DNA from 2 places in the Absicoccus sp. genome. Region 1 is predicted to be linked to the other one. Evidence: a T-box and tRNA genes for the amino acid it is inferred to sense, from the RefSeq annotation. Region 1 holds a T-box; the other holds one or more tRNA genes.
What was found. The T-box of region 1 lies ahead of serS (serine--tRNA ligase). A T-box ahead of a tRNA ligase gene usually reads a tRNA of that ligase, here a tRNA-Ser.
Positions count from the first base shown of each region.

Region 2: it encodes a tRNA-Ser, which carries the amino acid that the T-box ahead of serS (serine--tRNA ligase) is inferred to sense. The anticodon was not compared.

Region 1 is NZ_JAXDRQ010000055.1:9,724-27,477, forward strand. It holds gene mfd (transcription-repair coupling factor) at 1-2,879, opposite strand, end outside; gene pth (aminoacyl-tRNA hydrolase) at 2,880-3,440, opposite strand; gene jag (RNA-binding cell elongation regulator Jag/EloR) at 3,481-4,107, opposite strand; gene SOS22_RS07695 (YidC/Oxa1 family membrane protein insertase) at 4,120-5,121, opposite strand; gene rnpA (ribonuclease P protein component) at 5,126-5,467, opposite strand; gene rpmH (50S ribosomal protein L34) at 5,513-5,647, opposite strand; gene SOS22_RS07710 (peptidoglycan bridge formation glycyltransferase FemA/FemB family protein) at 5,738-6,967, opposite strand; partial or broken gene dnaA (chromosomal replication initiator protein DnaA) at 7,414-8,715, shown strand; gene dnaN (DNA polymerase III subunit beta) at 8,850-9,971, shown strand; gene yaaA (S4 domain-containing protein YaaA) at 10,053-10,274, shown strand; gene recF (DNA replication/repair protein RecF) at 10,271-11,359, shown strand; gene gyrB (DNA topoisomerase (ATP-hydrolyzing) subunit B) at 11,362-13,329, shown strand; gene gyrA (DNA gyrase subunit A) at 13,340-15,817, shown strand; T-box leader at 15,883-16,084, shown strand; gene serS (serine--tRNA ligase) at 16,125-17,405, shown strand; RNA gene ffs (signal recognition particle sRNA small type) at 17,479-17,564, shown strand; gene tadA (tRNA adenosine(34) deaminase TadA) at 17,579-17,754, shown strand, end outside.
Region 2 is NZ_JAXDRQ010000009.1:1,220-12,042, reverse strand. It holds gene SOS22_RS01175 (cation:proton antiporter) at 1-908, shown strand, start outside; gene ppsA (phosphoenolpyruvate synthase) at 1,100-3,475, shown strand; gene SOS22_RS01165 (helix-turn-helix transcriptional regulator) at 3,513-4,139, shown strand; gene SOS22_RS01160 (pyruvate, water dikinase regulatory protein) at 4,144-4,974, shown strand; tRNA gene SOS22_RS01155 (tRNA-Ser) at 5,159-5,247, opposite strand; gene SOS22_RS01150 (cation diffusion facilitator family transporter) at 5,351-6,517, shown strand; gene SOS22_RS01145 (alpha/beta hydrolase) at 6,652-7,428, shown strand; gene nhaC (Na+/H+ antiporter NhaC) at 7,430-8,827, shown strand; gene SOS22_RS01135 (transcriptional repressor) at 8,914-9,324, shown strand; gene SOS22_RS01130 (ferritin family protein) at 9,339-9,917, shown strand; partial or broken gene SOS22_RS01125 (Cna B-type domain-containing protein) at 10,080-10,823, shown strand, end outside.

The DNA.
Region 1 (17,754 bases):
AAAATATCCAAATAGAGATCCAAACCCACTTGATCAATAAAACCTGCTTGTTGAGGGCCTAATAAATCACCGGCCCCACGAATGGTCAAATCGCGCATCGCAATCTTATAGCCCGAACCCAATTGTGTAAATTCTTTGATTGATTTTAATCGTTTCGTGGCTTCTTCCGTCAATTTTTTATGCGGTTGTACCATTAAGTAACAATAGGCTATTTGATCACGACGTCCCACACGACCACGAATTTGATAAAGTTGTGACAAGCCAAAATGATCAGCCTCTTCAATGATCATGGTATTCGCATTCGCAATATCCAATCCGGTTTCAATGATCGTCGTACACACTAAAATATCATATTTTCGTTGTTCAAATTCAAGCATGGTTTGTTCAATTTCTTCACGACTCATCCGGCCATGGGCCACCGCAATATGATGATCAGGAAATAAGATTCGCAAGTTTTCAGCCACACCATAGATATTGGAAATATTGTTGTAGAGATAGAAAATTTGTCCATTTCGAGCCAATTCGCGTTGAATGATTTCTTTGATGATGCTTCCTCTTTTTTCAATCACATAGGTTTGGATAGGATGTCTTTGCGCTGGTGGTGTATTCAATTGTGATATGGTCCGCACACCAATCAATGACATTTGTAAAGTTCGAGGAATGGGTGTTGCACTTAAGGATAAAACATCGATGCTTTGTTTCATTTCTTTGATTTTTTCTTTATGTACCACACCAAATCGCTGTTCTTCATCAATGATCAACAAACCAAGATCTTTATATTGAAATGTTTTATTCAATAAACGATGCGTACCAATCACGATATCAATGGTTCCAGCTTCTAGATCCTTTTTAATTTGATTCACTTCTTTATCCGAAACAAAGCGATTGACCAAGGCCACATTTGCGCCTGTATACGCAAATCGTTCGGAAACCGTTTGGTAATGTTGCATCGAAAGAATGGTCGTTGGACATAAAAAGGCAACTTGTTTCCCATCACAAATCGCTTTAAATGCACATCGCATCGCTACTTCCGTCTTACCAAATCCCACATCGCCACATAGTAAATGATCCATGGGTCTTGATTTTTCCATTTCGGCTTTAATTTCAGCCGTCGCTTGTAGCTGATCGGGTGTCGCCTCATACGGAAAATGATCTTCAAACTCTTTTTGTAGAGCATCATCCGCTGAAAAAGCAAAGCCAATGTTTTCATTACGAGCAGCATATAATGTGACCAATTGTTTGGCAATGGCTTGGACACGTTCATTGACTTTTTCTTTGGTCTTATTCCATTTGTCACTACCCAATTTACTCAAGTGAATGCCCACACCTTCTTTGGATACATATTTTCGTACCAATTGAAATTGTGACAAAGGTACATATAAATCATCATTGCCTGCATAGACGATATGTAAATAATCAATATTCTGGCCACGAACATTCTTGGTTTCAATCCCCAAATATTGACCAATGCCATATTGTTCATGGACCACATAGTCCCCTTTTTGTAGTTCCATGACCGAATCAAGGATCTGTCCATCTTTAAACGTCTTTTTATATCGTCGATGTTGTATCGGCTGGATGAATAATTCTTTTTCGGTATAAACCACAAAATCTTGATATTGAAATCCTTCATAAAATTCAGGATCCACAAATTCATAAGACAAAGAAGAACTGGCCAATGCGGATCGTACTTTGATGATATTTTCTTTTTCAAGTGCAAAATAAATATGCGAAGCCGATATATTTTCAAGAATGACAGGAAGTGGTTGACTGGCTTTTTCAATGGGAAAGATATTGGATGTCATCGGTTCTTTATAATCTAAAAATTCATGAAAATGAACATACCGATCATCTTTCCAAGTATGAAACATTTGATATTGAGGCAAACAACGATTTTCTTGTACCATTTCTTGCATAAAAGCAATGGTATCGGTTTGGATATCTTTGATGGCTCTTTCCACTTCTTCAATGGAAGAAACAATGACGGTACCCGAAACATAATCAAGCATAGAAGCCGTTTGTACATAGCTGTAATACCAATACAAATGATCATCGGTATCATACGATTCCAACGCATACATGTCTTCTTCAATATGATTTTCTAATTCTTCCCGATCTTCATCACTCAATCGTTTCTTTTCCACATTCAATTTCTGTTTAACTTTTTCTTTGATTTCTAAAATTTGAGCATCACTAAACAACAAAGAACTGGCTGGTGTGATTTCAACTTGATCGATGGTCTTGATCGTTCGTTGACTGGATTGGTCAAAAAAACGAATAGATTCTACCACGTTATCAAAAAATTCAATTCGTACAGGATATTCATAGGGTAATGGAAAAATATCAATGATTCCTCCACGATAGGCAAAGGTACATGGACGATCGACATAGTTGACACGACTATATCCAGCTTTGATCAATGTTTCTTTTAATTGATCCATGTCGAATTCCATATCGGGTTTTATGTTCTGACAGCTGGAGCGAAATCGTTGCACATCGGGTAAAAAACGTAGAAAAGCCGCTACATTGCATATGATCAATCGCGGTTTTGGATCGAATACCAACGTTGTCAAAGATGATACAAATGCTTGCGTATCTTCGGGGGAAGAAGCAATGGCCGATACACGTAGGCTTTCTTCCATCACAAAAAGCAGCACATCTTTTGTGAGTGGATCGATCCGAGAAAAGAGTTGCTGCGCTTCAAAACGATTCTTTTTTACGATAATGCGGGTTTTATGATCTTGTAGAAAAGCAGAAACTTCCACCAAAGCTTCTTCCATGGGATATAAATTTCCCACATGATTGCCTTCCTTTAGGATTTCTTCAACAACCACATTATTCGCTAATTGTTCTTTTATTTTTGTATTCAAAAATATCACCTATTTCTGATTGTATTGATTCATGGTCTGACTAAATGGATGCGCGATCGCATGATAAGCAGCATGAGCCGCTGCATCGATAGACTGATTCAGATCTTCTTTTTCTTCTTGTTTGAAATTGGTCAAGACCCATTGAATGATGGGAATTTGTGGATCGCGCGATGTACCTACACGAATCCGATCAAAGGTGCTTGTACCCATCGCCTGAATGATGGATTTTATGCCATTATGACCACCCGCACTTCCTTTTTGACGCAAACGAATCTTACCTACGGGTAAATCAATATCATCATAAATGATCAATACGTCTTCACTGCTTTCTTTATAGAAATCTAATACTTGACGAAGAGCAAGGCCACTATTATTCATATAAGTCGTGGGTTTCATCAAGATCACATCTTCCCCATGAACTTTGCCTTTGGCAAAAGAAGATGAGAACTTCTCTTGATCAAAAGAAAGATCACATAAATCCGCTAAAGCATCCATGACCATAAAACCCGCATTGTGACGAGTATTTTCATATTTTTTTCCGGGATTTCCCAATCCAATAATAATTTTCATATTGACTCCTAAAGAAAAATAACGAGTACATACTCGTTATTTATTCGGTTTCTTTTCCTGGTGTAAATAAAATATTGATATGGCGTTGATCGCCTTCTCCTTCGGAATGCGTTGAAATATCTTTCATATTCGCCAAAGCATTATGAACTGCTTTTCTTTCATCCGCACTCATTGGATCTAGTGAAGCATCAATTTTGGTACGACGAACATCTTTGGCAACACGCACAGCCATGCGACATAGCTTTTCATAGCGTTCTTGTTTATACCCATTCACATCGATCAATAAGCCAACTTTCTTTTTAAATTCAGCACTGGCAGCAATTTTGACCAAACGATTAAAAGCTTGTAAAGAACGACCCGCTTTACCAATCAAGATCGCATTATTTGAAGTATTAACGTTGATATGATAGAAGCCATCATCATTTGAAATGGTTACTTCTCCATCCAATTGTGCATTATCGAAATACGATTGAATATAGTCATGGATAAATTGTTCCACATCTTTTTCAGTATACACTTCCACTTCAACTTGTTTACCCAATCCTAAAAAACCAGCTTTTTCCTCCGTTACGGTATAATGAAGCTCATCCACAGTTACATTTTTGGCTTTAGCGGCTTCACTCAAGGCTTCTTCCAATGTTTTACCTGTATATTTTTCAAATGCCATCGTTTCTTCCCCCTACTTTGCTTCTGATCGATGCATCACTCGATGCATCACATATTGTTGGACAATACGTATAATCGAACAAATCATCCAGTAGTAGGACATAGCTAATGGCCAATTCAAATACATGAACGCAAAAATGATGACCATCATGTACATATACAAATTCATATTCATTGGATCTTTTTGTTGTTCGGATTCACGATAACTATGTTTTTTGACATTGTCTTTCTTATCTTGCCATTTTTTCAACCATTGTGGCAACATCGTCGATACCAATTGAGAAACAACCATCAAGATGTAAACAATAATGCCACCTATCATAAGATGTTGGATTGCATACATCGGTGTAGTAGCCAAGCGCATACCAAATGCACTTCCAACTAACACTTCATAGGCACGCATAGTTGCATAATACATTCCCATCATGATTGGCAATTGTAAGAACATGACCAGCATGGATCCAAATGGATGAATATCATATTTCGCATACAGCGCTTGCGTTTCTTGATACATCTTCATTTGTGATTCTTGATCGGTCTTGCCTCGATATTTACTTTGGATCTTGTTGATTTCTGGTTGAATTTCCTGCATTCGCTGACTCGACATTTGCGATTTGCCTGTCAATGCGAATACGATCATTTGCACCAACAAAGTCGTAATGATGATACCAATACCAGCATCGGTAGCAGATGAGATCTTATTGATCAACATAGCCAATGGCCAAACGATCAAGCCATCAAACCATCCAGTTGAAAAAGCTTGTGAGAATGTCGTTGGCTTAATTGTGATCGTATCATTCGCATCGAGCTTTTGGTATTGCTTCTTCAATTTTGGATCCGAAACACTTTCAATACTTACATCTTTGCGTTTGACTTGAATCGTTTCACTGGAAATGATCTGATCTACTTTTACTTTTCCATCTTTACCACGTGGTGTTGAACAAGCCGTACATGTTAATAGGACGAAAAAACAAATGAATAGAATTTTCGATTTTCTACGTAAGAAATCACTCATATTTCTACCTCTTATCCTTCCTCTTCTCCAATCGCTCTTTATCTTGCTTTAACTGCTTCCAGTTTTCCTGATAACTCTTTTGATGATAACGAGGACGCACTATGATGATTGTATCAAATGTTTCATTAAAATCATAGATATCATCCACCATACTACGCACTTGGCGTTTCACTTTATTGCGCTCTACTGCATTTCCCAATTTTTTACCAACCGAAATACCCACACGAGCATGCGATTCTTTTCTAGGCATGTAGTAGCATACAAACGAGGAAGATAGCACAAACGATCGGTGCTGGATAATTGATGTGAATTCATAACTTTTACAAACACGATAAGCTTTTTTCACTTGTATCTCCTATCCAGACAAAAAAATCACCAGTGTTGGTGATTTCTATGCGGATAATACCTTTCTACCTTTTGCTCTTCGGCTAGAAAGAACTTTACGACCACCTTTGGTTGCCATTCTTGCACGGAAACCATGCGTTCTTTGATGTTTCTTCTTACTTGGCTGATATGTTCTCTTCATATTTCACACCCCTCAGTCTATATTCACTTTTGTTTCTTCCAATAAGATTGCATTACATTATAATCATAATTTATTTCCAAAGTCAATGAATTATTGCTCTTTAACTCGAGATTTCGCGATTGTATATGCTTTTTCACTCAATTTGAATAGTGGTTTGTTTACAGGCAAATCAAATTCACCAATGAATTCATTGATGATGGGATTAAAATTATCTTTAAATTTTGTTAGGCCATCATCCAATGAACCTTCTACACCACCCATATTGGACCATTTACAACCTCTTTCAAATGCCCAACGGAAGTTTTCCACATATTCTTTATATTGTGGCATAAATTTTTTAAATCGCTGATCCATGCCTGCATACAACATTTCACAAGTAGGTCCATATTGAATACTTAAGATACCTGCAATCGCAATTTCTTTGTCTTCATCACCAAATTCTTCAATAACTTCATTGAATTCTTTGAGATCTTTATCATTTGAACGCAATTGATCTTCCAAACGACGACGTTTCTTCTTCATATTTTCTGGTAAATTATCCAATTCGTTTTGTAAAGAAGCTTTCTTTTCTTTGGCTTCTTGTGCCAAGCGATGAACATTGCATTTTGCCAAGAAAATGACCCCTCCATCTGGATAGGTTTTCAATAACTTTTCAAAATATTCTTTATTTCTCAATGCAACACGTTTTCTTTCTTCCGTCATTTCGACCAAACGACTAAATTCATCTACCAATTCGATACCACCCGTAACAATCTCAACATGGCGACGATTGGCATCTTTGATCAATCGTTTGGTATGTTTTGGTAAGTTTTCTTCCCACCCTTCGGTATCATACACATTAGATTGAAAACGTGGTTGGACCGTATCGGCAATATTCATCGTAAATCCATGATGGACTGCACCGATTTTTTTCATCGTATCCAAATATTTTTGGGTCGATTCATAACGATTTTCATTGTAGTCTTTGGATGCATAATCATTTACGTGCAAAGTCGGATCAAACTTGATAAATAAACAATGACGTTTTTTCGCAATGCGTTTTAACTCTTGAAAATAATATCCTACTAATCGTTCATTCTCATAATCTAAGATCGGTCCACGTGGAATATAGAATATTGTCATATGTAGTGGTAAATTTTTGATCAAGACCAAACCGGCTGCCACTAATTCTTGATGATCATAGACACCTGTATATATATGGTCCCAATTATTTTTTACTTTTGCCCAATCATAACTCTGTAACAAATTACATAATGGGTGTTTTTTCACAAATGTATCGTATGCATCTTGGGGGATGTTTGTTTCGAATTGATATGCCATACAAATCCTTCTTTCTGTCGTACGCTCTATTATGGTACAGATTTCCTTATAGAATCAAGTCCATTATTGAAAAGTTTTCCCCATTTTCGTTGGGGAATTTTTAATTCTTACGGATGTAAATCCCCTTTTATTCCTCTTTTTCTTTGTTCTTATCCGCTTTATTTTCGATAAATATCTGTACTTTTTGATTTCCTGTGGAAAACGTGGATAACCTCAAATATTCCTTTATATATCGTATATTGTTATCCATTTATTTCCCCACAGCATACACTTTTCCCCAGTTGTTTTCCCCATATTCCCCATTTTATCCACTTGCCTTTCATTTTTCCCCATTTGGGTGTTATCCCCATGTGGGGATAACTTCTATAGCTATACCTTCCTATCTAATTTCGTGTATAATAAAACGTATGAATCAATATGAAACGTTATGAAAAGAAACTTTAGAAGCAATTAAAAATAATTTTAAAGAAGATACTTTTTCTTGGATGTCCAAAACGAGCTTATTTCGAATCGAAGATGGGATTGCATATGTGTCGTATCGTTCAGTAATCACCAAAAATATCATGTCCGATTCCAACACCAAAGCTTTATTTGAACAGTATTTAAGTGAAATGTGGGGAGAAGCCGTCACCATTACTTTGATGCATTATCGTGAAGTCGAAAAAATGATGCCGGAAGAAATTGTACAGCGGCGTACTAAGGAATTGGTACAAACCAAATTTAATGCAGATTATACCTTTGAAAACTTTGTGCAGGGAAAATCCAATCAAGGGGCTTATGCTGCTTGTTTTCATTGTTGCATCGAAGATACTCATACTTTTAATCCCATTTTGATTTATGGAAATTCCGGATTGGGCAAGACCCATCTTTTACATGCGATTGGAAATTATCTCCAAAAAGAAAGACCAGAAAAAAAGGTCTTTTATGCGTATAGTGGTGATCTAGTTTCTATCTTGATCGATGCGATGAAAACGCACAATGTCCAATCCAATACCGTAGAAATGGTACAAGCGCAACTGATTGATAATGATTATTTCTTGATCGATGATATTCAAAATTTGACGCAGTCCAGTTCTCAAGAAATCTTTTTTAAAGTTTATAATTCTTTAATTGCGAAGGGTGCACAAATCGTGATCACGAGTGATATGCATCCCAATGAATTGGAAGGCATTCAAAATCGTTTGATTTCTCGTTTTAATAATGGTTTACCTATTAATATATTGAAACCTGAATTCGATACGAGTCGAGCCATCTTACGAAAAAAATTAGAAGGCTATGAAGAAGCTTGTCAGATCAATGATGAAACAATTGATTTCTTAGCTCATAAATTTTCCGATGATGTTCGCAAATTGGAAGGTAGTTTACGTACATTGATCTTCAATGCCACGTTGGAAAATATTGATGTGATCGATCTTCCTTTTGCACAACGCGTCTTATCGGGACAATTGATTGTCGCAAAACCCAATAAACTTACTCCCAAACAAATCAAGAAAGTGGTAACAAAATTTTATGGTCTTTCTTATAATGAAGTAGAGGGAAAATCGCGGCAGAAGAAATTAGTCACCGCTCGTCATATGATCGTCTATCTTTGTCATGAAACATTGGGGACATCTTGGACACAAATTGGTCAGCAATTAGGCAATCGTGATCATTCCACCATCAAGTCTTCTTATGATCGAGCCATCAAATTATTAAAAACGGATACAGCTTTTCAAATTGCGATGAATAAGATCAAAGATTCCCTATAAGTTTTCCCTGGTTTTCCATCGTTAAAAATGGGTCCTAAAAGCGATATACATCGCTTTATAGAAAAAGTTATCCCCGTTTTCCCCAGGTTGTTGTTATTCATTATACATATATAGTAATAAAGGAGATTCAAATTATGAAATTTACTATTGATCGAAAATATTTTTATACTCAACTTTCTATTGTATCGCGTGCCATTAGTTCTTTTTCACCCTTACCTGCTTTATCCGGTATTTGCATTGAAGTCGATCAAGATCATATTGTATTAACAGGAAGTGATTCCAATATTTCTATTCGTACATATATATATAAAGGAGAAGAAAATCAACTGCAAATTGAATCAACGGGTTCCATTGTTTTAGAATCTCGTTATTTATTAGAAATCATTCATAAAATTGAATCCACGATGGTGGAATTGGAAGTCATGGATTTTGAATTGGTTCGCATTACAAGCACCAATGGTAAATTTAATTTAAATGGTATGGAAGCGGGTCAATATCCAAATATTGATTTTGATCAACCCACGCATTCGATTCAATTATCGAGGGATACATTATCGCAAATCGTATCGCAAACTGCCTTTGCTTGTAGTGAAAATGATCAACGTCCTGTATTGAGTGGTGTTAATTTTGCAGCAAAAGATGGATATCTCTATTGTTCGGGTACAGATTCGTATCGTTTAGCGCGTAAGACCATTGCTTTACAAGCCGAATCCAATTTTAATATCACGATTCCCAGTAAATCGCTACAAGAGGTAGTTCGTTCTCTTTCAGAAGAGATTGATGCGGTGCAATTATATATTGATTCAAAAAAAGCGCAATTTGTGTTTGGTAAGACCATTTTCCAAACGCGATTATTGGATGGGACTTTCCCAAGTGTTGAGAAAATCATTCCAACATCTTCGGTTGCTTCTATGGTTGTCGATGCCCATGAATTAGCCAGTGTCATTGACCGTACCAATTTTATTCGAAATGATAAAGTGCATTTGGTCAAATTGGAATGTAGTCCAGAGATTGTTCGGATCAAGACCAATTCAACCGAGATTGGAAGCAGTGATGAAGTATTGACCGATTGTATATACAAAGGAGATCATTTGACCCTTACTTGTAATGGTAGTTATATTTTAGATGCCATTCGTGCCTTAAATGGTTCGAAAGTGGATCTGGAATTTTCTGGTGATATGCGACCGATTCGTATCTTAAATCCAGAAGATGATTCGATCGTCATCGTGATCGTTCCTGTGCGTAGCTATGATTAAAGGCCAATCGCGGCCTTTTTTTTATGTTATGTAGGGATGGTCAATATAGTAAACAAATGCGTATTATGGTATAATAAGACAGTGAAAAGGGGTATTTCCATGCATTTTACATTAGAAAATGAATATATTACACTTTCTCAATTGCTAAAGGCTTGTGATGTATTGCCAACTGGAGGCATGGTAAAAGCGTATTTGGCTGATCATTATGTTTTGGTCAATGGCGAAAAAGAAAATCGTCGAGGTCGCAAGCTATATGCCAATGATGTGGTGGAAATCGATGGCCAAAGGATCCAGATCCAATGAATCTGAAACGATTAGAACTTGTCCATTTTCGAAATTATCACAAAAGTTCTTATCGATTTGAACCGGCTTGTATCCATTGTTTCTATGGAAATAATGCACAAGGTAAGACCAATCTCATTGAGGCTATCTATTTTTTAAGTCATTTACGTTCTTTTCGCACATCTCATATCGATAGTTTGACCATGCATCAAAAAGAATGGATGAGTCTTTCTGCTTTGATTGAATCGCATGGTTACGATGAACAATTGAAAATTGTTGTTTCACAAAAGAAAAAGCATTTATTTGTCTATCAAGATCCTGTACGACGGTATTCTGATTTTATCGGTAAATTGAATGCCATCTTATTTTGCCCAGATGATATGCTTTTATTTCAACAATCGCCGCGTTCTCGACGTCGCTTCATTGATATGGAACTTATGAAATTATCACATACATATACGGCGACGTTATCTCATTTTCAATCCCTATTGAAACAAAGAAATCGGCTATTAAAACAAGATGATTTGGATGATCTTTTATTGCATACATTGACTGAGCAAATGATTCAAGATGAAATGGTCATCATTTCCCAACGGGCGAAATTTGTGAAAGAATGGATGGATCAGTCGCGTTTGCTATATCCTTTTTTTTCAGAGCAAAAAGAAAAAATAGATGCGACATATCAAACCTTTGTAGAATGGGATCATTTACAGGAAAATCTGAAAATGGCTTATGAAAAGAGTTTCGAAAAAGATAAACAATATCGACAAACAACATATGGCATTCATAAAGATGATATCGTTTTTTTATTGAATGGAAGACCCATCCATGAAGTAGGCTCACAAGGACAGAAGCGTAGTTTTCTCTTGGCAATGAAGTTAGGTCTTGCGCAAATTATTTATGAAAAAACCAAACAATATCCGATTTTATTATTGGATGATGTTTTTAGTGAATTGGATCCTAGACGTCAAAAACAATTGATCCAACATTTACCACGCTCAATGCAAGTATTTATCACATCAACCGAACCCATAGATAAACAATGGTTTCAAGATCGTTCGGTTCGTTTTTATCATATTGAAGATGGTTCTCTTCGGGAGGTATGAGTATGAGTCAAGAAGAATTAAAACAAGAAATTTTAGAATTTGATCAGTTGGAGAATGAAGCAACATCGGTGGATCATTCGTATACGGCTGATGATATTCAAGTATTGGAAGGATTGGAAGCCGTTCGCTTACGTCCTGGTATGTATATTGGATCGACAAGTGCCAGAGGTCTTCATCATCTGGTTTGGGAAATTGTTGATAATGGTATTGATGAAGCCTTGGCTGGGTTTGCCAATAAGATCGATGTCACGATCGAACCCGATGATGTCATCGCTGTTCGTGATAATGGTCGTGGTATGCCTGTCGGCATTCATGAGAAGACGGGCGTAAGTGCCGTAGAAACCATTCTTACGGTATTACATGCGGGTGGTAAATTTGGTGGAGGTGCCTATAAAGTATCGGGAGGCCTTCATGGTGTTGGTGCTTCGGTTGTTAATGCACTGAGTTCTTGGATGGAAGTGACGGTGTATCAAAATGGTAAGATCTATTTCATTCGTTTTGAAAATGGCGGCCATACAGTGGCTCCTTTAAAGGAAATCGGTACTACCCAAGAAACGGGTACATTGGTTCGTTTTAAGGCGGATCCAACCATTTTTAAAGAAACGACGTCTTATGATTTTGATACATTGAATTCGCGTTTACGTCAATTGGCTTTTTTAAATAAAGGTATTCGCTTAACATTAACGGATTTGCGAGAAGAAGAACCCATCAAAGAAAACTATTATTATGAAGGTGGCATCATTGAATATGTGCGTTTTATCAATCGGAATAAAACGCCGATTACAGATGATGTGATTTATTGTGAAGGATTGGTCGATGGCATTTTGGCAGAAGTGGCTTTGCAGTATAACGAAGGATATCAATCCAATATTTATTCTTTCTGTAATAATATTCATACCCATGAAGGTGGCTATCATGAAGATGGTTTCCGTATGGCCTTAACGCGTGAAATCAATAAATATGCGTTGGATCATAATATATTGAAGAAAGATGAAAAATTATCACAGGACGATGTGAAAGAAGGTTTGGTTTGTATCATTTCGGTAAAGCATCCAAATCCTCAATATGAGGGACAAACAAAGACCAAATTAGGAAATTCGGAAGTTCGTAAGATCGTATCGAGTATTGTTGGTAAACAATTGCAGCGTTATTTCTTAGAAAATCCGGATCAAGCCAAAAAAATTGTTGATAAAGCTACACTGGCTTCGAAAGCGCGTATGGCAGCAAAGAAAGCTCGTGAACTCACACGTCGAAAAAGTGCATTGGATGGGATTTCAAGTCTACCAGGTAAGTTAACGGATTGTTCCAGTAAAGATGCCAGTGAATGTGAAATCTATATTGTCGAGGGGAATTCGGCCGGGGGATCGGCCAAACAAGGACGTGATGCGAAGACGCAGGCTATCTTGCCTTTGCGTGGAAAGATCATCAATGTTGAAAAAGCAAGAGAACATCGTATTTTTGATAATGCGGAAATTCGCTCAATGATCACAGCGTTTGGTTGTGGAATCAAAGATGAAGTGGATCTGGCCAAACTTCGTTATCACAAAATTATTATCATGACCGATGCCGATGTGGATGGTGCACATATTGCCACATTGATGTTAACGTTCTTATATCGATATATGCGACCTGTTATTGAAGGTGGATATGTATATATTGCGCAACCTCCTCTATACAAAGTACAAAAAGGAAAAAAGATCGTCTATGCCTACAAAGAGCAGGAGATGAATCAGATTCGTAGTGAATTGAAAGATGGTTATAAAGTACAACGATACAAAGGATTGGGAGAAATGGATGCAGAACAATTATGGGAAACAACCATGGATCCAAAGCATCGCATCTTAAAGCGAGTGACCATTGATGATGCGGAATATGCCGATAACACATTTGAATTGTTGATGGGTGAAGAAGTCGACCCGCGTCGTGAATTCATTCAAGAAAACGCGGTCTATGCGAACTTAGATTATTAGGAGGAATGATATGGCTGAAGAACTAACAAACAATATCAATGACAACAATGATCAGGATGATGAACAATATGATGTTGTCGAAGAAGTTGAAATTTCTCGAGAAGTTCGTGAAGACTTTTTGGATTATTCCATGTCGGTCATCGTCCAACGTGCATTACCGGATGTACGAGATGGTTTAAAACCCGTTCATCGTCGTATTTTATATGCGATGAATCAATTGGGAATATCTTCGAGTGTTGCACATAAGAAAAGTGCACGTATCGTTGGTGAGGTCATTGGTAAGTATCATCCGCATGGTGATGTTGCGGTATATGATGCCATGGTACGTATGGCGCAAGATTTCTCGTATCGGTATCCATTGGTCGATGGACATGGAAACTTTGGTTCATTGGACGGTGATGGAGCTGCGGCCATGCGTTATACTGAAGCCCGTATGTCAAAGATTGCGATGGAGATGGTTCGTGATATCAACAAAGATACGGTCGATTTTGTTGAAAACTACGATGGCGAAGAAAAAGAACCATTGGTCTTGCCTTCTCGTTTTCCTAATATTTTAGTCAATGGATCGATGGGTATTGCGGTTGGTATGGCAACCAATATGCCAACGCACAATTTAGGTGAAGTCATTCAAGCAATTTTTGCCGTTATGGATGATCCAGACATTACCGTACCTGAATTGATGGAATTCTTAAAAGGACCAGACTTTCCGACGGGTGGTATCATTTTGGGACGTAAGGGTATTCGCCAAGCGTATGAAACAGGACGTGGCACAATCTATATTCGTTCCAAATATCGTGTGAATGAATTGAGCAATGGGAAGAAACAAGTTATTTTTTATGAAATTCCATATGGTGTCAATAAGGCAAATTTGATTTCAAAAATGGCAAGTTTGATCAATGAAAAGGAAATTCAAGGTGTTACCTATTTAAATGATGAATCGAATCGAGAAGGTATTCGAATTGTCATGGAATTGAAAAAAGATGTACAAGAAGATGTGATCTTAAATCAATTGTTCCGTTTGACACCGTTACAATCGAGTTATGGCATTAATATGCTGGCTTTGGAAAATGGTCGACCTCGTCAATTACCTATCAAACAAATTATTAAAGATTACATTGATTTCCAAGTTGAAGTGATTGAACGAAAAACGCGTTTTGATTTAAAGAAAGCCGAAGATCGTGCACACATCTTGGAAGGTTTCCGTATCGCATTGGATCAGTTGGATGCAGTCATTCATACGATTCGTTCTTCTCACAAGGATGAAGCCGGATTGAATGCGGAATTATGTGAAAAATTTGGCTTTGATGAAATTCAAGCCAAGGCAATCTTAGCCATGCAACTTCGTCGTTTGTCGGGTTTGGAACGCGATAAGATCGAGAATGAATATCAAGATCTTTTGAAAAAGATTGCGGATTTTAAAGATATTTTAGCGAACCATTCTCGTGTTTTACAGATTATTCGTGATGATCTAAAAGAAATGGCAGAAAAATATGGCGATGATAGACGCACAGAAATCATGGATTCCTATGTGGATATGGATGATGAAGACCTCATTCCCAAAGAAGATGTCATTGTCTTATTGACGAATTCTGGATATATCAAACGAATGCCAGTGGATACATATCATGCACAAAATCGTGGTGGTCGTGGTATCAAATCACTTACATTAAATGAAGAAGATGATATCGACACAATGATCGCGATGAATACACATGATTACTTGATGTTATTTACAGATCAAGGTCGAGTATATCGTTTAAAGGGATATAATGTTCCCAATGCATCAAGAACATCCAAGGGATTGCCAATTGTCAATTTAATTCAATTGGAAAAGGATGAGCATGTAACTAGTTTATTAGGAATACCACAAGAAAATGAATATAAATATTTATTGTTTGTCACAAAAGATGGTGTCGTCAAACGAACGGCATTATCTGAATTTGATCGAATCAATAAGAATGGTAAGATTGCCATTAGTTTAAAAGAAGATGATTTATTGTTCTTTGTGAAACCAACAACAGGTAAAGATGAAGTCTTATTGGCTTCTTCCAATGGTCGCGCTATCCATTTTATGGAAGATCAAGTTCGTGTCATGGGTCGTAGTGCTGGTGGTGTTCGTGGTATGCAAGTTGATGATGGCATCATTATTGGTGCTGCATTGAATACAGAAGGTGACACCTTACTGGTTGTATCGGAAAATGGATATGGCAAGCGAAGCAAGATATCGGATTATCGTATGACTTCGCGAGGCAAAAAAGGTGTTACGACAATGAACATCACCGAAAAAACAGGTCAATTGAAAGTAGCACGAGCGGTATGTGGAGATGAAGATGCCATGATCGTTTCCAGCAGTGGTATCATGATTCGAATTGCGGTAAAAGACATTGGTATTTATTCACGAAATACCCAAGGTGTTCGTTTGATCCATTTAACCGAAGATGCTAAAGTTATGCGAATGACCCTGGTTGATCATGAAGAAGAGGAATAGGATTTGAAATCTCAAATCCTATTTTTTATATTGCGAAATGAAGCAAAGAATGTTATAAAGATAGAGACAAAGCTTTGATAAGGACAAGTAATTCGGATTGATTGATAGAGACGATATGGTTGGTGGAAATATCGAATCAAGAACAATGAAAAGCACCTTAGAGTGATCGAATGAATCAAGTAATTGGATCCGGTACATACCGTTATCATGTTGAGTGATCTTAGTAATAAGATAAAAAGGGTGGCAACGCGAGACATCGTCCCTTTAGGGGTAAGAGTGTCTCTTTTTTTATGGAAAGGAAGAAAGTATGTTAGACATTAAATTTGTACGAGAAAATCCAGATGTTGTGAAGGAAAATATGATGAAGAAATTTGAAGAAAATAAAATTCATCTAGTAAACGAAGTTTTACAAGAAGATAAAGAACTTCGTCAAGCGCAGCAACATGCCGATGATCTTCGTTCTCAACGCAAGAAAAGTTCCAAACAAATTGGTGCTTTGATTGGACAAGGAAAAAAGGCAGAAGCCGAAGAGGTAAAAGAAAAAGTTAAAAATTTAGCGGATGAATTAGATGCGATTGAAGAAAAAGAAAATAAATTGCGTGAATCGGTTCATAAGAAGATGTTGATGATCCCAAATATCATTGAGGATACAGTTCCTATTGGTAAGGATGATTCTGAAAATGTGGAATTGGAACGTTTTGGCGAACCAAAAGTTCCTGATTTTGAAATTCCTTATCATACCGATATCATGGAACGTCTGAATGGAATTGATTTAGATGCAGCACGAAAAGTTGCAGGAAATGGTTTTTATTATTTAACAGGAGATATTGCTCGTCTCCATTCTGCTGTATTAAGCTATGCTCGTGATTTTATGATTGATCGAGGATTTACCTATGTCATTCCGCCATATATGATTCGTTCCAATGTGGTTGATGGTGTGATGTCCTTTGAAGAAATGGATGGCATGATGTATAAAATTGAAGGGGAAGATCTGTATTTAATTGGTACATCGGAACATTCTATGATTGGTCGTTTTATTGATACGATCATTGATGAAAAAGAGTTGCCATATACATTAACTTCTTATTCTCCTTGTTTCCGTAAAGAAAAAGGAGCACATGGTATTGAAGAGCGAGGTGTATACCGCATTCATCAATTTGAAAAACAAGAAATGATCGTGGTATGCAAACCAAGTGAAAGTAAACAATGGTTTAAAAAATTATATATGAATACCGTTGATTTCTTCCGTACATTAGATATTCCTGTTCGTACATTGGAATGTTGTTCGGGTGATCTAGCCGATTTGAAATCTAAATCCGTGGATGTAGAAGCTTGGTCTCCTCGTCAAAAGAAATATTTTGAAGTGGGTTCTTGTTCAAATTTAACGGATGCACAAGCACGTCGATTAAAGATTCGTGTTCGTGATGATGATGGTAATAAATATTTTGCACATACTCTAAACAATACATGTGTAGCTCCTCCACGTATGTTGATTGCTTTCTTGGAAAATAATTTACAAGCAGATGGAACGATTTTGATTCCAGAAGCACTCCAACCATATATGGGTGGCAAGAAAAAAATTGGATAATATCCGAGTGGTCGTATGAAAATATGACCTTTTTTCATAGTTGCACTCCATGCATTTCCATGATACACTAATTTCGCTACTACAATGATATCTTCTGAATTGGGTCAGGTTGGGAACAAAGCAGCCCTAAGGGAGCTCTATCATGTGTAGTAGTTTTTTTATAGGATAGGAACATGAAAGAAAAATGGATGCGAGAAGCAATTAAACAAGCCATCAAAGCAGAACAAAAAGATGAAGTACCTATAGGATGTGTGATCGTAAAAGAAGATCATATTCTTGCTCGGGCCTACAATCAACGAGAACAGAAGCAAGTAAGTACAGCACATGCCGAAATATTAGCCATTGAAAA
Region 2 (10,823 bases), on a different contig from region 1:
TTGTCCCATTGATCGTTGGTTATATCATTGGTGGTTTCTATAATGTAGGACCTGAAGCTTGGCTAGGCAATTTATTCTTAGGCGTTATCTTAACAGCAACAAGTGTAGGAATTACGGTAGAAACATTGAAAGAAATGAATTGTTTGGCAACAGAAAGTGGCAATGCCATCTTAGCTGCAGCCGTCATTGATGATGTTTTAGGTATCATTTGTTTGACTCTCGTTTCGGGAATGGCGGATACATCCGTGCATATTGGCATTGTTTTATTGAAAATTGTTTTGTTCTTCGTGTTCGCAATTGTTGCAGGTATCTTTTTACATAAAGCCTTTGAATTTTGGTTTGAACACGATTCACGAGGAGGTCTACAAAGATATTCAATTACTTCCTTTGCGTTCGCATTGATCATGGCTTATATTGCGGAAGCTTTCTTTGGTGTAGCGGATATCACAGGATCTTTTGTTGCAGGTTTGATCATTTCGGGTACGCAACAATGTCCATATGTCACCAAACGAATTGGCACGGTATCTTATATTTTGATCACGCCTATTTTCTTCGCAAGCATTGGTTTAAAACTTTCACCGATTCATTTTACCGGTGAAGTGTTGGCCTTAACTGTCATTTTGTGTATTGCAGCGGTTTTGACCAAAGTTGTTGGTTGTGGCTTGGGCGCTGCCGTCTGTCATTATTCGAAAGAACAATGTATTCGCATTGGTTGTGGTATGATTTCTCGTGGTGAAGTGGCCTTGATCGTGGCCAATAAAGGAATGGCATTAAACTTGTTGCCACAAATCTTTATTACCCCGGTCTTATTGAGCGTAGTCTTCTCAACGATCATTACCCCGATCTTATTGAAGGTCGTTTATAAACATGGTGATAACGATCCAGATTTCAATGTTCAAAATGCATAGGAATACAGTCTGAAGTCTTTTATCGAGATTTCAGACTTTTTTTATATAAGCATAAATTATTGTATGGATACTCCTAGTGGAGTCTTTTTTTATTTATAAAGTATACACTACATATTGAAAAAGTCTTTTAAAAGTATATACTATAAAGTACAAAAGGTATATTTTATATATATCATTTAGGAGGAAGTACGATGCGAACAAGAGAAGAAGCCTATGTATTGTGGTTTGATGAATTGCGAAGAGAAGATGTGGCATTAGTTGGAGGAAAATCTTCTTCATTGGGAGAAATGACTTCCAAGACCAAGGCACCGGTGCCTTATGGTTTTGCGACAACGGCCTATGGCTATCGATATTTCATGGAAGCAACGGGAACCAATCAAAAGATTCGTGATGCATTGGCCCATTTGCATGATGTGGATGATTCGAATGAACTGTCCAAAGTGTGTAAAGAAATTCGTGAGATCATCATGGCTGCGTCCATGCCAAATGATCTACAAGAAGCCATTGAAGTTGCCTATGATCAATTGGCAAAAAAGATAGGAGAAGCGGATCCATTTGTAGCGGTCCGTTCCAGTGCAACAGCAGAAGATCTTCCCGATGCATCATTTGCTGGGCAGCAGGATACCTATTTGAATGTTAGAGGAAAAGCGGAAGTTGTCGAAAAAGTCAAAGAATGTTATGCCTCTTGTTTTACGGATCGGGCCGTATATTATCGGGAAAAACAGGGATTTTCTCATGAAGAAGTGGCTTTATCGGCAGCCATTCAGTTGATGGCTTTCTCTAAGGCTGCAGGTGTCATGTTTACCGTAGATATTTCGAATGGCTCGGATGAAAATATCATGATCGAAGCAGCCTGGGGACTGGGCGAATATGTGGTACAAGGAACGGTCACACCTGATAATTTTTTGGTTCGTAAAAGTGATTTAGCTATCGTCCGAAAACAAATCAATCGCAAACCCGTGGAATTGATCCAAAAAGCAGATGGTGGTGTTGAAGAACATAAAATTCCTGATGATCGTGCCCATGCCCCATCGATCACGGATGATCAAGTTAAGGCATTAGCTAAAATTGCGTTAGCGATCGAACAACATTATGGCTGTTACATGGACATTGAATGGGCCGTAGATCGAAGAGATGACCAAATCAAGATCCTACAAGCTCGTCCCGAAACGGTCTGGTCACGAAAAAAGAAAGAAAAGAAGGAAGTATCCAATATGACAACAAATCATCTTGTTTTAGTGAAGGGATTGCCCGCCAGTCCTGGCATAGCCACAGGAAAAGTACAAGTGATCCTGGATCCAGATGATATGGATCAATTTAAAGCTGGTGATATTTTGGTGACATCCATGACTTCGCCCGATCTTGTGCCAGCGATGAAAAAAGCAGTAGCCATCATTACCGATGCCGGTGGAATGACTTGTCATGCATCCATCGTATCTAGAGAATTAGGGATTCCATGTATTGTGGGGACAAAATCGCGTTCGCAATGTGCAACCGAAGTCTTAAAAACGGGCATGGAAGTTACTGTTGATGCACACAATGGGATCATTTATGAAGGTATAGTTGCGGATATGATCAAACCAAAGGAAAAGCCAGAAGCAACAAGTGTCCAAGTGGAATACTTTGCACCGACGGCCACAAAGATCATGATGAATTTAGGAAATCCAGATCTAGCTGAAAAATACGCATCTTTACCATGTGATGGTGTTGGGCTGATGCGTGAAGAATTTATATGGACCACGTTTATTCATGAACATCCTTTGTATATGATCAAGACCGGTCGAGCACAAGAGGTCATTGATCAATTGGCTGATGGCATTGCCAAAGTGGCTCGGGCCTTAAATCCTCGTCCGGTTGTATTGCGGTTCTCGGATTTTAAATCGGGGGAATATCGCAATCTAAAAGGTGGCGAAGAATTTGAACCCGTAGAACCTTCGGATTTATTGGGTTGGCGAGGAGCCAGTCGTTATTATGATCCACGATATATCGAAGGATTTAAATTGGAATTGCGTGCAGTAAAAAAAGTGAGAGAAGAATTTGGTTTGAAGAATCTCCATTGTATGATTCCATTTTGTCGAACAGTTGGTGAGATCCAAAAGATCACGACCATCATGCAACAGGAAGGATTGGTTCGAAATGATGATTTTAAATTGTATTTGATGGCTGAAATTCCGGCAAATATCATTTTAGCGGATCAATTCAATCCATATGTGGATGGCTATTCCATTGGTTCCAACGATTTAACGATGCTCCTTTTGGGTTGTGATCGTAACAATGAAGGCATTTCCTATTTATTCGATGAACGAAATTTGGCTGTAAAACAAGCCATTCGTCATTTGATCGAAACGGCCCATCAAGATGGCAAGACGGTTTCAATTTGTGGACAGGCACCATCGGTGTATCCAGAATTTGCCCAATTTCTTGTGCAAAATGGTATTGATTATATTTCGGTCAATCCGGATATGGTCAAGATTACGAAGAAAAATGTGGCATCGTTTGAACAACGCTTGATTTTAGACAAAGTCACCGGTAAAGGTCGCAAGGATCCAGAAGATACAACTTGGTAAATATGATAAAATAAGTACAACTAAGGATGGTGGAATCATGGAGCTGAGTGACCGACAAGAAAAGATCGTTGAAATTGTTCGTCGACAAGGACCGATTTCAGGCAATGCGATCGCATCACAGTGTCATGTCACACGTGCTGCATTACGAGGAGATTTTGAACTGTTGACCTCGTTGGAAATTATTGGTGCCAAAAGAAAATTGGGCTATTACTATATAGGAAAACCGATGGATCCTTTGTACAATACCCTTTTAAATCGAAGTGTTGAGCAATATTGTTCATTACCGGTTGTCGTAGCACCCGATAGCCATGTTTATGATGCCATCATTGCACTGTTTACAGAAGATGTGGGAAGCGTCTTTGTCTCGGATCAAGAGCATTTGATTGGTATTGTATCCCGAAAGGATCTCTTGAAAGCAGCAATGCGCAATGATGATCTGAAGACCCTTCCGATTTCTATGGTCATGACACCGAAATCGAAGTTGGTGACGATCTTGGATTCGGAATCCATTGTGGTTGCTGCGCAAAAAATGATTGATCATGAAGTGGATTGTTTACCCGTTCTTCATCAAGAAGAAGATGGATCCCTTCGTATTCGTGGACGAATCACCAAAACGAATTTTACTCAGATCATCGTGGACTTAGCCAAACAGAAAAGGGGATGATGGTGTGTCAAAAACCAAACCGACAATCTATGTTGTTTCGGATTCGATTGGTGAAACTGCAGAGACCGTTGTGCGTGCTGCTATTTCTCAATTTCCTGATGAATCGTTTGATATGATTCGTTTACCGAATGTTCGCGAGTTTTCCCAAATTGATAGCTTGTTAGCGGAAATCGGAAATCAACCCACGATCATTGCGCATACATTGATTTCACCAGAATTACGTACGTATTTGAGTGTGCGTTGCCAACAAAATTACATTACAACGGTCGATATCATGGGACCGATCATGAGTGCGGTGGGAACGATCACGACAAGTTCACCCAGTCTAGAACCTGGATTGGTGCATCGACTTGATCAGGAATATTTTAAGAAAGTCAGTTCCATTGAATTTGCGGTCAAATATGATGATGGTAAAAATCCTGTCGGTTTTTTACATGCCGACATTGTCTTGGTGGGAGTATCCCGTACATCAAAAACACCATTATCCATGTATTTGGGAAATAAAAAGATCAAGGTGGCGAATTTGCCATTGGAACCACAATTGCCATTACCACCTGAAATCTTTCAGGTGCCTCCCTATAAAATTATTGGCTTGAGCGTATCCAAAGAAAAATTAAGTTCGATTCGTAGTGAACGATTAAAAACCATTGGTTTGGAACCAGAAGCCAATTATTCTAATGTGCATTGGATCGAAAAAGAATTAGAGTATGCCAATAACATCATGTATCGTCTACATTGTCGTGTGATTGATGTGACCAATAAAGCCATAGAAGAAACGGCCAGTGAAATCATTGAGATCGTTCAGAAAAATCGAGAACGATACGGCGAAGAATAAATGTTTATGAAAAAAGGTCAATGCCTGGAAAATATTCAGGAGCATTGACCTTTTTATTATGGGCTCTATCCATTGTGTCTTGTAGATTGTACTGGATCCACAAAATATTTTCTGGTGATACAGAACAGGGTATGTTACAAGCAGGTAAAGAAAAAAAGCCTGTATTCAAGGCTTTTGATAACAATGGCGGAGACGGAGGGATTCGAACCCTCGTGCCCGGATGGACAACTCGATTTCGAGTCGAGCTCGTTATGACCACTTCGATACGTCTCCATGCCCGATCATTATAACATAAACTTTCATGAAGAATAAAGAGTTTTATGCAGCTTACGAAAATCCATTGAAAAGGAAAAGTGGGAATGCTAGTATCATGGGTATGATTCAATGGTTAATTCGACGATATACAAAAGGACAAGATCCAACTTCTGCGCATACACGTGATATTGTGGGTCGTATTAGCGGCAGTTTGGGTATCTTTTTCAATATATTTTTATTTGTGATCAAATTTGGCATTGGCACCATTGTCCATTCAATTTCGATCCAGGCTGATGGAATCAATAACTTAACCGATGCAGGCTCCAGTATTGTGTCTGTCATATCTTTTCATTTTGCGAATAAGCCAGCCGATCAAGAACATCCGTTTGGACATCAACGCACCGAAACATTGACCTCCTTTGTGATTGCTTTATTTCTATGTGTCTTAGGCATTCGCATGATGGAAGAAAGTATCCTGAAGATCCAACATCCCAATGCGATTGATTTTCGATGGATCACTATTTTGGTTTTGGTGATTTCCATTTGTGTCAAAGGATATATGTATTTCTATAATATGGACCTGTCCAAAACGTATCATTCTTCTCTATTAAAAGCCGTGGCCATGGATGCCATCAGTGATTTGTTTGGTACCAGTGCGGTATTGCTTTCGACATGTATTTCACCACTGCTTCATGTGAATTTAGATGGATATATGGGTGTCATCGTATCTGTGTTGATCATGTACAATGCTTTCCAACTCATCAAAGAAACCGTGAATGATTTGATTGGTAAGGCGCCAGATCCAGAAACGATCAAAGCCTTGAAAACAATACTGATGGAAGACGATAAAATTTTTGGTGTACATGATGTCATGATCCATGATTATGGTCCAGGTCAAGTCTTTGCGAGTGCGCATGTGGAAGTCGATGCCGAAGATAATATCTTGGATATTCATGATACCATTGATAATTTGGAACACATAGTCAAAGACCAACTTCAAATGGAATTGGTCCTTCATATGGATCCGGTAAAAATCAATGATCCATTGACGAATCAATATCGATTGGTCGTAAAAAATGCGATAAAAGAAATTGATGAAGGATGGACCTTTCATGATTTCCGTATTGTGGATGGGCCCACCCATACGAATTTAGTATTTGATTTAGTGGTGCCATTTAATGAAAAAAGATCGAAAGCCGAGTTGACCCAAATCTTGGAAGCCCATATAAAAACCCATAAAAAAGTTTATTTAGTGATTACCATCGATCATCCCATGACAGGTGCTTGATCGATGGACATAAAACAAGTCCGGATAGAAAGATATCGGGGCTTTTTATGTATTTAAATTATGAACAAATGAGTGAAAAATATAAACAAATGTGGGAAATTATGGTATGATACCTCCATCGGGAGGAAAATGACATGGAGAAATATGTGGAAATCATTCGTGATGGATTGACACTTCGAGGCATGATGCATGTTCCAGACGATTTGAGCCAACCAGTTGGTATGGTCATCTTGTTGCATGGATTCTGTGATGATCGCAATGAAATCAATTTTGTTCATACCGAATTATCGAAAAGACTCTGTGCAGACGGCATTGCGAGTGTTCGATTTGATATGAATGGCAGTGGTGAAAGCGATGGACGCTTTGAAGATATGACTGTATCTAGTGAAATCAAAGATGCGGAAGCGATGTTGTCGTTTGTACGAGCACAAAATTTTGTGGATCCGCACAAAATCGCGTTACATGGAACAAGTCTAGGCGGAGCGGTTGCATCGATGGTAGCCGGTCGTCACAAAGATGAAATCAAAGCGTTATCAATGTGGTGTCCAGCACCGGATCTGATCTACAACTTACGTGAACACAAGACATTATGTGGGACCGATGTATCGGATATTGAACAAATCCAATGTGCCGATGCTGAAGGATTAAAGATGGGCTATGCCTTTTATCAAGATTGTTTTCAATTGGATCCGTACAAAGAGGCGGCACAATTTGACAAACACGTCAATATTGTACATGGAGATCAAGACACTACGGCAAGTTGCCAATGTTCCTATACGTACAAAGAGATTTATCAAGACCGAGCCAATTTATTGATCGTACCTGGGGCAGAACATCGATTTATGTCATTTGCCTATCGAAAAGCACGTATGGAAAGTGCAGAAAACTTTTTGAGAAAGGAATTGAAATAGTATGGAGGAGAGAAATAAACCATCAACGGCGTTTGCGTTGATTTCATTTTTGGCAATCGTATTGACCTTGATCGTGATGATCAATATTGGGGTCAATACAACAATGTCCGTATTTGCCGGTGTTGTTGTGTCGGTCATCATCACAAAGATCTTAGGGATTCCGTGGAAAGAAGTTGAAAAATCAATCATTTCAACAGCTGCCGATTGTATGCCAACTTTTTTGATCGTCATCATGGTCGGTATGTTGGTTGGTATCTGGATGGCAGGTGGAACCGTTCCAAGCTTGATGTATTATGGCATGAAAGTCATTTCACCAAAGATCTTAGTACCATTGGCTTTTATATTATGTGGATTGACTTCTGAATTTACAGGTACGTCATTTGGTTCTGTAGCCACAATGGGGTTGGCCATGGTGGGGATTGCTTCCACAACAAGTATTCCCATTCCATTGGTTGTCGGTGCCATCGTTTCTGGTGCATGGTTAGGTGATAAAATGTCACCATTATCGGATACGACCAACTTAGCGAGTGGAGTATCCAAAGTTCCATTGTATGATCACATTCATTCGATGCAATTTACGACATTGCCTGCAGGAATCGTTGCCTTGATCTTATTTACGATTGCTGGTCTTCATTATAGTGGTGGATCCATGGATCTGGCCCAACAAAAATTGATCATGGATACGTTATCCAAAAATTTTAATATCAATTTATTATTGATCTTGCCCGCTATCTTAGTTATTTTGGTTTCGGTATTTAAATTGCCATCTTTATTGGGAATGGGATTGGCCGTTTGTGTATCTGTTCTTTTTGCGATGGTGTTCCAAGGCGTAAATTTTGTCGATTTGATGAATTTTGCCTTCAATGGCTTCTCCATCAAAACAGGCGTAGCGATCGTCGATCCTATGTTGAATCGAGGCGGCGTTCTATCCATGGCCGAATTGTTGGTAACATTTATGATTGCTTCTGTCATGGGTGCTATCATCACATCCACAGGAATCTTGGAAGTCTTAGCACAAAATGTCTTATTGAAGTTTATCAAGAATAAATCCATCTTGGTCTTTGTAACCTTGATTTATTGTTACATTGTCAATTTCTTGACAGCTGGTGGCCAAACCGTATCGATCATCGTTACAGAACAAACTTTTGAATCGACTTTTGATGATATGAACATCAACCGAAAAGTACTGTCTCGTACCTTAGAGGATGCCGGAACTCTATCCGCACCTATCGTTCCTTGGGGAGTTGCTACGATTTATGTCATGGGCGTATTGGGATGCTCCAATGCATATATTCCTTATGCATGGTTTATCTTCATCGTGCCTATCTTCTCGATGATTTGTGCAATCACTGGAATTGGTATGTGGGATAAAGAAGGAAAGCCACTTCGCAATAAATAAATTTCTTCAAAAAGAGGGTTGACAGTAGACCCTCTTTTGATTATTATAAAAACAGTAATAGTTACTATTATTGAAAAGGAGAAAACATGGCAACATTGAAGTATACCCGACAAAGGGAAGCTATTTTAGAAAACATCAAACATCGAAAAGACCATCCTACAGCGGATGATGTGTATAGCGATGTATCTAAGATCTTTCCTAATATTAGTTTGGGTACGGTCTATCGAAATTTGTCAGTATTGACAGATTTGGGTGTCATACGTCGATTACCAACAGGTATCGGTGCGGATCATTATGATGGAAATATGATTCCCCATAATCACTTCATCTGCCAAAAATGCGGACGTGTATATGATATGGAAGATGATCTGGATATTTCGGAAATAGAAAAAAGAGCCAGTCATCAATTCAAGGGTCAGATCACGGGGTGTTCCATTCAGTTTTTTGGCACATGCGCGTCATGTTTAGAAGAATCCCAATCAAAAAATAGAAACTAAAGGAGGAAATTTTTATGGCAAAGTATAAATGTACAGTATGTGGTCACATCTATGATGAAGAAGTAGAAGGCGTTAAATTTGCAGATCTTCCTGCGGATTGGAAATGCCCAACATGTAAACAACCAAAAGACAAATTTGTTTTGGTGGATGAAACAGCTGAACGTCAATGGGCTGCTGAACATGTTGTTGGCGTAGCTAAAGGTGTGGATCCAGAAATCATTGAAGGATTGCGTGCAAACTTCGAAGGGGAATGCTCAGAAGTTGGTATGTATTTGGCTATGAGCCGTGTAGCTATGCGTGAAGGATATCCTGAAATTGGTATGTATTATCGTCAAGCTGCCTTTGAAGAAGCAGATCATGCCTCTCGTTTTGCAGAATTGTTAGGTGAAGTTGTAACCGATTCGACCAAGAAAAATTTGGAACTTCGCATTGAAGCAGAATATGGTGCAACCGAAGGTAAATTTGAATTAGCGAAGAAAGCAAAACAACAAAACTTGGATGCCATCCATGATACCGTTCATGAAATGGCACGTGATGAAGCACGTCATGGAAAAGCTTTTGAAGGTTTGTTGAAACGTTATTTAGGTGAATAAATAAACAAAATAAAATCCAAACAAAATAGCCGGGTTATCATAGATAATTCGGTTATTTTTTGTGAAAGTAAAATATATGTAAAAAACGATATTTACATTATTCGGGGAAGGGGGGTAAAGTTTATGTAAGAGCATGCAATGTTTTAAAGGAGAGGAAAGAAGATGAACAAGTGGAGTAAGAGAACAATATCGTTTTTTTTAGTTGTCGTTATGTTTTTTGGTGTGTTCGGATCCAATGCAACAACGATACAAGCAAATTCAATGGATGACCCAACAACGGCAGTAGCTAATACATCATCCGAATCAGCAGAAAATACTACTTCGACAGAGGATACGACAACGGAACTAAACAATGTACAAAATCAAGTAAGTCAAGATGTATCTTCTTATTTTCATGCATCGATCAGTACCAACAATGATACCTTTCAATCGGGTACCACAGCGATTGTCTCGGCTCGCTACACAATTGATCAACAAAGTGCTACGGCAGGAGACTATATTATCGTATCCATTCCAACGGATATTGCGAATCACGTTCAATTTTCCCTAAATGCCCAACATTTTACCAATTCTATTGATTTAGGTAACGGGCAATATAAGCTGGTTCTTGCACAAGGAATTGAAAGTGGTTTATCTGGTAGCTTTAGTGCTTATGTGAGCATGCATGCCGATACCACAACAACCGATGATATTACGGTAGGCGATGCATCTAAAACAATTACCGTTCTTCCGGTCAGTTCTTCGGGAGGAAGTGGCATATATACAGATACGATCATGAAAGATGCTGCCGGTAATGATGGCGTTTCCTTTGGCGGATATGATTATTCGGAAGGGAATGGGGATAGTGCCTCACAAATTGGAGTGGCTGACTTAAGTCAATCAGCTACGATTCGATATCGATTGCTC